Regions from separate parts of the Sphaerotilus montanus genome, predicted to be linked through region 2. Evidence: riboswitches for the same ligand, from Rfam matches in the RefSeq annotation. Region 2 holds a riboswitch; the other holds the start of a gene.
What was found. Region 2 has a riboswitch for glycine ahead of gcvT (glycine cleavage system aminomethyltransferase GcvT). Riboswitches for the same ligand answer to the same signal wherever they lie in the genome.

Region 1 (4,193 bases), 770 kb from region 2:
CACCGCACCGCCGCACTCGTCGCCGACAAGCTCGAAGGCTGGGGTTACACGGTCGAACGCGGTGTCGGCGGCACGGGCGTGGTCGGTCGTCTGGTGCGCGGCACGGGATCGCGGCGGCTCGGGCTGCGCGCGGACATGGACGCGCTGCCGATCGACGAGACCTCCGGCGTCGCATGGGCCAGCACCCGGCCCGGCCTGATGCACGCCTGCGGCCACGACGGCCACACCGCGATGCTGCTGGCCGCGGCGCGCCACCTCGCCGAACACGGCAGCTTCGATGGCACGCTGCACCTGGTCTTCCAGCCCGCCGAAGAGGGCGGGGGCGGCGCCCTGCGGATGATGTCGGACGGACTGTTCGAGCGCTACCCGTGCGACGCTGTCTTCGCGATGCACAACATGCCCGGCATCGCGCAAGGCCACCTTGTCTTCCGTGACGGCGCCGCGATGGCGTCCTCCGACTACGCGACCATCACGATCGAGGGCGTCGGCGGCCACGGCGCGATGCCCCACCGCGCCGCCGACCCGATCGTCGCCGCGGCCAGCCTCGTGATGGCGCTGCAGACCATCGTCTCGCGCAATGTCGATCCGCTGCACGCGGCGGTGGTGACGGTCGGCGCGCTGCAGGCCGGTCAGGCGAACAACGTGATCCCGGCCAGCGCGCGGCTGGAGCTGAGCATGCGGGCGCTGGACCGCGAGGTGCGGGCGCTGCTGGAGCGGCGCATCCGGGCGCAGGTCGCGGCGCAGGCGGAGAGCTTCGGCTGCACGGCGCGCATCGACTGGCGTCCCGGCTACGCGGTGCTGGTCAACACGCCGGCCGAAACCGCGTTTGCCCGCGAGGTAGCACTCGACCTGCTCGGCCCCGACAAGGTCACGCTGAACGGCCCGCCGCTGACCGGCAGCGAGGATTTTGCGTTCATGCTGGAGCGCGTGCCAGGCAGCTACCTGCTGATCGGCAACGGGCTGGGGGAGCAGGGCGGCGGCGGCGACAGCCCGGCCGCGTCGGCCTGCATGGTCCACAACCCGGGCTACGACTTCAACGACGCGAACCTGCCGGTCGGCGCCGCCTACTGGGTGCGGCTGGCCGAGCGGTTCCTGGTGAAAGAATGACCCACCCACCCCCGTCATCCTCGCGAAAGCGAGGGCCCACCCGACCAGTGGGTTCCCGCTTTCGCGGGAATGACGGGAGCGGTTGATCGATAGAATCGATTCACAGCAGGAGAGCACCGGCCCCGAGCCGGTCACCGAAGGCGCAAACTCCCATGAACGCTCAGGTCCACGCACTGCAAGCACACACGCCGTCTGGAGAGACTCCACGCCCGCACCACGGGGGGTGAAGCACCGAAGGAGCAAGGCACCGGGACCGTCCCGGCGCTGAATCTCTCAGGTACCAAGGACAGGGGGAGCGGCATGACCAGCGCGCAAGCGTCTTTCTCATGCAAGTCATCGTCCTCGGTGCCGGCCTGCTCGGCACCACGTCCGCCCATTTCCTGCGCCAGCTCGGCCACGACGTCACCGTCATCGACCGGCAGGCCGCGCCCGCCGCCGAAACCAGCTTCGCCAACGGCGGCCAGATCTCCGTCAGCCACGCCGAGCCATGGGCCAACCCCTCCGCGCCGCTCAAGGTGCTGCAGTGGCTGGGCAAGGAAGACGCGCCGCTGCTGTTCCGCCTGCGCGCCGATCCGCAGCAGTGGCGCTGGGGCCTGCAGTTCCTGCGCGAATGCACGCCCGCCCGCACCCGCCACAACATCGCGCAGATCGTCCGCCTGGGCACCTACAGCCGCGACACGCTGCAGCAACTGCGGCGCGACCTCGGCCTGCAATACGACCAGCGCACCCAGGGCATCCTGCACTTCTACACCAGCCAGAAGGAGTTCGACGCCGCCGAAGCCCCCGCGGCGCAGATGCGCGATCTGGGCTGCGACCGGCGCGTGATCTCGGCGGACGAAGCCGTGCGGCTGGAGCCGGCGCTGCGCCACATCCGGCCGCAGCTGGCCGGGGCGACCTTCACCTCGGAAGACGAGTCGGGCGATGCGCGCCAGTTCACGCTCGCGCTGGCCGAGCGCTGCCGGCAGGACGGGGTGCGCTTCCTGATGGGGCACCACGTCATGGCGCTGCGCGAGGTGGGTGGCCGGATCGACCATGTCGAGGTGACCGATGCTGACGGGGCGTTCCAGCGGCTGCGCGCCGATGCGTTTGTCCTGGCCATGGGCAGCTTCAGCCCGCTGCTGGCACAGCCGCTGGGCATCCGGCTGCCGATCTACCCGGCCAAGGGCTACTCGGTGACGATGCCGGTGAAGGACGCGGCGATGGCGCACCAGGTCTCGCTGACCGACGACGAGTACAAGCTCGTCTTCTCGCGCCTGGGCGACCGCCTGCGCATCGCCGGCACGGCGGAGCTGAACGGCTACAGCCGCGACCTGAACCGCGTGCGCTGCGAGGCGATCGTGCGGCGCACGGAACAGCTTTTCCCCGGCGCGGGCGACACGGCGCAGGCGCAGTTCTGGACCGGCCTGCGCCCCGCGACACCGAGCAACGTGCCGATCATCGGCCAGTCCCGCGTCCCGAACCTGTTCCTCAACACCGGCCACGGCACGCTCGGCTGGACCCACGCCTGCGGCTCGGGCAAGAGCGTGGCGCGCATCGTCAGCGGACTGGCGCCGGAGCTGGAGTTCGCCTTCACGCGCCCCTGACCCCCACCCTCGTCATCCTCGCGAAAGCGAGGACCCACCCGCCACTCCCCCCTCAGAACCCCGAGCCAGGTTGCTTCAGGAACTCGGCTTCCTCGGCGGTATTCGTCCGGCCAAGCGCCGCATTCCGATGCGGAAACCGCCCGAACCGCGCCACGATCACCCGGTGCCGCTCGGCCCATTCCAGCAAGCCCGCCAGCGCCGGTTCGTCCCGGCCGAGCTGCGCGAACAGGCGGATCGACTCGTCCTGGTCGGCGAGCGCTTCTGCGTGCTCGAAGGGCAGGTAGACGAACTGGCGCTGCACCCCGGTCAGCGTCCTGTCCGCACCAGACGCGACCAGCGATTTCGCCAATGACAGCGCCCGCGGATCGCCCGCGAAGGCGCGCGGCGTGTCGCGGCCCGTGTTGCGGGTGAACTGGTCGAGGACGAGGATCAGCGCGAGCGTGCCGGTGGGGGTGGCGGTCCAGTCCTGCAGGCCGCAGGCAAGGGCTTCGTCGATCAGCGGGCCGAAGCGGCGGGCGATCTCGGCGTCGTGCTGGGGGTCCTTGCGGAACCACTCGGGGCGGGAGTGGATGTGGGCGGGGTCGGTGGCGGGGCCGAACCAGAAGTCGAGGATGGCGCTTGGGTTGGGTTGCATGGCGATCGATGGTACGACTGGTTTCACGATGGCAGGACTCTGCATCCACGAGAAAAAACTGCTAGCGTCGTGGACTGTCCCGAGTCACCACCAAGGAACCCCGCATGACCATCTCCATGTCCTCCGCCAGCCTCCCCGTCTTCACCACCATGCTGCGCAACCTGAGCCACTGCATGGACAAGGCCGAAGCGTCCGCCGCCGCCCGCAAGTTCGACGTGAACGTGCTGGTGCAGGCCCGCCTGGCGCCAGACATGCTGCCGTTCGCCTCGCAGGTGCGCATCGCCTGCGACGCCGCGAAGCTGGCCGCCGCGCGCCTCGGCGGCCTCGACGCCCCCAAGTTCGCCGACGACGAAACCACCTTCGCCCAACTGCAGGAGCGCATCGCCAGGACGCTGGCGTTCCTCGTCACCGTGCCGCCCACCGCCCTCGACGGCACCGAGGACAAGGACATCACCTTCCCCGTCGGCCGCGACGGCTCGACCCGCACGATGAAGGGCGAGGACTACCTGAAGCACTGGGCGCTGCCGAACGTGTTCTTCCACGTCACCACCGCCTACGCGCTGCTGCGCCACAACGGCGTGGACCTGGGCAAGGTGGATTACCTGGTGGGGGCTCAGGCTGCGGCCTGAACCAGCCAGAACCCGACCACCGCCGCGATCAGCAGCGCCGCCACGAACCCGTGGTTGCGCTGTGCCAGATCCGGGCCGGCGCCGGGAATCCGCCCGGTGAGCATCGGCCGCGCCGCATTGGTCCGGCGCAGCAGGCTCAGCAGCGCGATCAGGCCGATGTGCCCCAGCACCAGTGCCAGCATGCCGTTGGCGAACAGTTCGTGCGTTTCCTCCAGCACCTCGCCGACCAGATCGCCACCC
Region 2 (4,193 bases):
GCAGACCAACCAGCGCGACGACGAATGGGGCGGCGCGTATGAAAACCGCATCCGTTTTGCGCTGGAGATCGTTCGCCGCACGCGGGCGCGGGTCGGCGCCGAGTTCATCCTCATCTTCCGGCTGTCGATGCTGGATCTGGTCGAAGGCGGCTCGACGCAGGAGGAAGTCATTCAGCTCGCACAGGCGCTGGAAGCCGCGGGCGTCACGATCCTCAACACCGGCATCGGCTGGCACGAGGCCCGCATCCCGACCATCGCCACCAAGGTGCCACGCGCCGCCTTCGCCTGGGTGACCCAAGGGCTCAAGGGCAAGGTCGGCATCCCGCTGATCACCACCAACCGCATCAACACACCCGAAGTCGCCGAGCAGATCCTGGCCGACGGCATGGCCGACATGGTCTCGATGGCGCGGCCCTTCCTCGCCGACGCCGATTTCGTGCGCAAGGCCGCCGAGGGCCGGGCCGACGAGATCAACACCTGCATCGGCTGCAACCAAGCCTGCCTCGACCACACCTTCGGCGGCAAGATCACCTCATGCCTGGTGAACCCGCGCGCCTGCCACGAGACGATCCTGATCGAGCGCCCCGCCACGACGAAGGCCCGTGTCGCCGTGGTCGGTGCTGGGCCGGCGGGGCTGGCGTTTGCGACGACGGCGGCGCGGCGCGGCTTCGACGTGACGCTGTTCGACGCGGGCAGCGAGATCGGCGGGCAGTTCAACATCGCCAAGCAGGTGCCGGGCAAGGAAGAGTTCTACGAAACCTTGCGCTACTTCGGCAAACAGATTGCGCTGACCGGCGTGACGCTGAAGCTGAACCACCGGGTTGCGGCGCAGGAACTGGTGGACGCCGGCTTCCAGCATGTCGTGCTCGCCACCGGCGTCACGCCGCGCACGCCCGACATCCCCGGCATCGACCACCCGAAAGTGGTCGGCTACCTCGACGTGCTGCGCGACAAGTGCGCCGTGGGGCGGAACGTGGCGCTGATCGGCGCGGGCGGCATCGGCTTCGACGTGGCGGAATACCTGCTGCATGAAGGCACCAGCCCGAGCCTCGACAAGGCCAAGTTCTTCGCCGAATGGGGCGTGGACACGGCCTACGCCCACCGCGGCGGCCTGACCCCGGCGCACATCGAACCGAACCCGCGCCAGGTGATGCTGCTGCAGCGCAAGGCGAGCAAGGTGGGCGACGGCCTGGGCAAGACCACGGGCTGGATCCACCGCACCTCGCTGAAGAACCGGCAGGTCGAGATGGTGCCCGGCGTGACCTACCGGCGCATCGACGACGACGGGCTGCACATCACGGTCGGCGAGCGCGAGATGACGCTGCCGGTGGACACGGTCGTGCTGTGCGCGGGGCAGGATCCGCAGCGCGAACTGCAGGCCGCGCTGCAGGCGGCGGGCTGCAGCGTCCACCTGATCGGCGGCGCGGACGTGGCCGCCGAGCTGGACGCCAAGCGCGCGATCAAGCAGGGCACCGAGCTGGCGCTGGGCTTCGACCCCGCGGCGGCCGAGGCGAGCGCGCAGGCCGCACCCGTCGCCACGCTGTCCGAGCGCCTGCCGGCCGCCGTCGCCAAAAGCCTCGCGCACTGGCACCGCATGGTTGCGCAGGGCGACCTGAGCGAACTCGGCGCGATCCTGCACCGCAAGGTGGTCTTCCGCTCGCCGATGGCCCACACGCCCTACCCCGGCGCGCAGGTGGTGCAACTGATCCTGTCCACCGTGGCCAAGGTGTTCGAGGACTTCACCTACCACCGCGAGATGGCCAGCGCCGACGGCCTGAGCGTGACGCTGGAGTTCAGCGCCAGCGTCAACGGCAAGTCGCTCAAGGGCGTGGACGTGATCCAGTTCGATGCGGAGGGCAAGATCACCGAGTTCGAGGTGATGGTGCGCCCGATGAGCGGGCTGCAGGCGCTCGGCGACGAGATGGGACAGCGGCTGGCGCCGTACCTGGCCGCTTACAAAGCCGCGAAACCGGCCGCCTGAAACGGCGAATCTGCGGTTAAACTGCACGCCGCCAGGAGAGAGCCGCGCCCCGAGCCGGCCGCCGAAGGCGCAGAGGCCCCCTTGAAACGGGGTTTCGAACGCTCAGGCAAAAGGACTGGCAAACGTCGCCCGCAGGGCGGCGTCACCTCACTGGAGAGAGACCGCGCGCTGCGTCGACCCACAGGTCGGCGGCGATCGCGGTCCACCGAAGGGGCAAGCGCGGCACCGGCCACACCGGGGCCGCGTCAATCTCTCAGGTAAAGCGGACAGCGAGGGCACCACCACCGACCATCGGTGGACCGATCCTTTCAAGATCAGTTGCCCTTCTAGAGCCTGTCCATGTCCGCCGACGCCACCTCCTCCTCGCCGCTGCTGCAGACGCCGCTGCACGAACTCCATCTGGAACTGGGCGCCCGCATGGTGCCCTTCGCCGGCTATGCAATGCCGGTCCAGTACCCCGCCGGCATCATCACCGAGCACCGCCAGTGCCGCGCATCGGCCGCGCTGTTCGACGTCTCGCACATGGGCCAGTTGCGCCTGGTCGGCCCGGACGCCGCCGCCGCGCTGGAGTCGCTGGTGCCGCAGGACGTGCTGGACCTGCCGGTCGGCAAGCAGCGCTACGCCTTCTTCACCAACGCCGCGGGCGGCCTGCTCGACGACCTGATGATCACCCGCCGCGCGGACGACCTCTTACTCGTCGTCAACGCCGGTTGCAAGGACGCCGACACGCGCCACCTCGTCACCGAGATCGGCCACCGCTGCCAGATCGTGCCGATGCCGGACCACGCGCTGCTGGCGCTGCAGGGACCGAAGGCGGTCGATGCGCTGGCGCGGATCAATGGCGGCGTCGCGGCGCTGACCTTCATGAGCGGCGGCCACTTCGCGCTCGCCGGCACCGACTGCTTCGTCACCCGCTCGGGCTACACCGGCGAGGACGGCTTCGAGATCTCCGTGCCCGCGACCCACGCCATCGCGCTGGCCCGCACGCTGCTGGCCCAGCCCGAAGTGGAAGCCGCCGGTCTGGGCGCGCGCGACACGCTGCGCCTGGAAGCCGGGCTGTGCCTCTACGGCCATGACATCGACACCGCGACCACCCCGGTGGAAGCCGGCCTGACCTGGGCGATCCAGAAGGTGCGCCGCCCCGGCGGTGCGCGCGCAGGCGGCTACCCGGGCCAGGACGCCCTCGGCGCGCAGCTCACCCAAGGTGTGGCCACCAGGCGCATCGGGCTGACCGGGCTGGAGCGCACACCCGTCCGCGAAGGCGCGCCGCTGGTCGACGGCCACGGCCACCCGGTCGGCCGCGTCACCAGCGGCACCGTCGGCCCCACGGTCGGCCAGCCGATCGCGATGGGCTACGTCGCCGCCAACCACGCCGGCATCGGCAGCGAGCTGTTCGCCGAGGTGCGCGGCAAGCGCGTGCCGATGCGGGTCACGGCCATGCCGTTCGCGCCTCACCGATACTTCCGCGGCTGAGGCGCTGGCGCTTCACCGTCCCCCGCTTTTGATTTTGATTGCCTTTCCCCAGGAGCCCGACCATGTCCCTCAAGTTCACCGCCGACCACGAATGGATCAACGCCGACGACACCGCTGCTGCCGTGGTCGGCATCACGGTCCATGCCCAGGACGCCCTCGGTGACGTGGTGTTCGTCGACCTGCCGGCCGTCGGCACCACCTTCGCGCAAGGCGACGTCGCCGGCGTGGTCGAGTCGGTCAAGGCCGCCGCCGACGTCTACGCCCCGCTGTCGGGCGAAGTCACCGAAGTCAACGAAGCCCTGCGCGACGATCCCTCGCTGGCCAACACCGACCCGCTGGGCGCCGGCTGGTTCTTCAAGATGAAGCTGTCGGACGCCTCGCAGCTCGACGCGCTGATGGACACCACCGCTTACGACGCCCTCACCCAGGGCTGATCCACCCGCCAACCACGCCGTCCGACCGCGCATCCCGCCTGGTCGAGGCCGCGCCTTTGCCTGAACCGCCGCCCCGAAGCCCCGCCGCCATGCCACACACCGCCCTGCCCCGCCTCGCCGATCTGGAAAACGCCAGCGAATTCACCGCCCGCCACATCGGCCCGGACGCGGCCGACGAGGCGCGCATGCTGGCGGCCATCGGCCCGGCCAGCCGCCGCGCGCTGATCGACGCGATCATTCCGCGCGCGATCGCCCGCCCCACGCCGATGGAGCTGCCCGCCCCGCTGAGCGAGGCGCAGGCGCTG

Region 1: it holds a riboswitch for glycine, as region 2 does, so the genes downstream of both, BDD16_RS19645 (D-amino acid dehydrogenase) here and gcvT (glycine cleavage system aminomethyltransferase GcvT) in region 2, are expected to answer to the same signal.

Annotation. Positions count from the first base shown of each region.
Region 1 is NZ_JACCFH010000001.1:4,312,974-4,317,166, forward strand. It holds gene BDD16_RS19640 (M20 aminoacylase family protein) at 1-1,107, shown strand, start outside; glycine riboswitch at 1,204-1,293, shown strand; glycine riboswitch at 1,300-1,397, shown strand; gene BDD16_RS19645 (D-amino acid dehydrogenase) at 1,434-2,690, shown strand; gene BDD16_RS19650 (DUF924 family protein) at 2,743-3,324, opposite strand; gene BDD16_RS19655 (DUF1993 domain-containing protein) at 3,429-3,953, shown strand; gene BDD16_RS19660 (cytochrome b/b6 domain-containing protein) at 3,938-4,193, opposite strand, start outside.
Region 2 is NZ_JACCFH010000001.1:3,545,993-3,550,185, reverse strand. It holds partial or broken gene BDD16_RS16180 (NADPH-dependent 2,4-dienoyl-CoA reductase) at 1-1,483, shown strand, start outside; gene BDD16_RS23075 (nuclear transport factor 2 family protein) at 1,595-1,981, shown strand; glycine riboswitch at 2,004-2,109, shown strand; glycine riboswitch at 2,122-2,261, shown strand; gene gcvT (glycine cleavage system aminomethyltransferase GcvT) at 2,321-3,454, shown strand; gene gcvH (glycine cleavage system protein GcvH) at 3,517-3,888, shown strand; gene gcvP (aminomethyl-transferring glycine dehydrogenase) at 3,978-4,193, shown strand, end outside.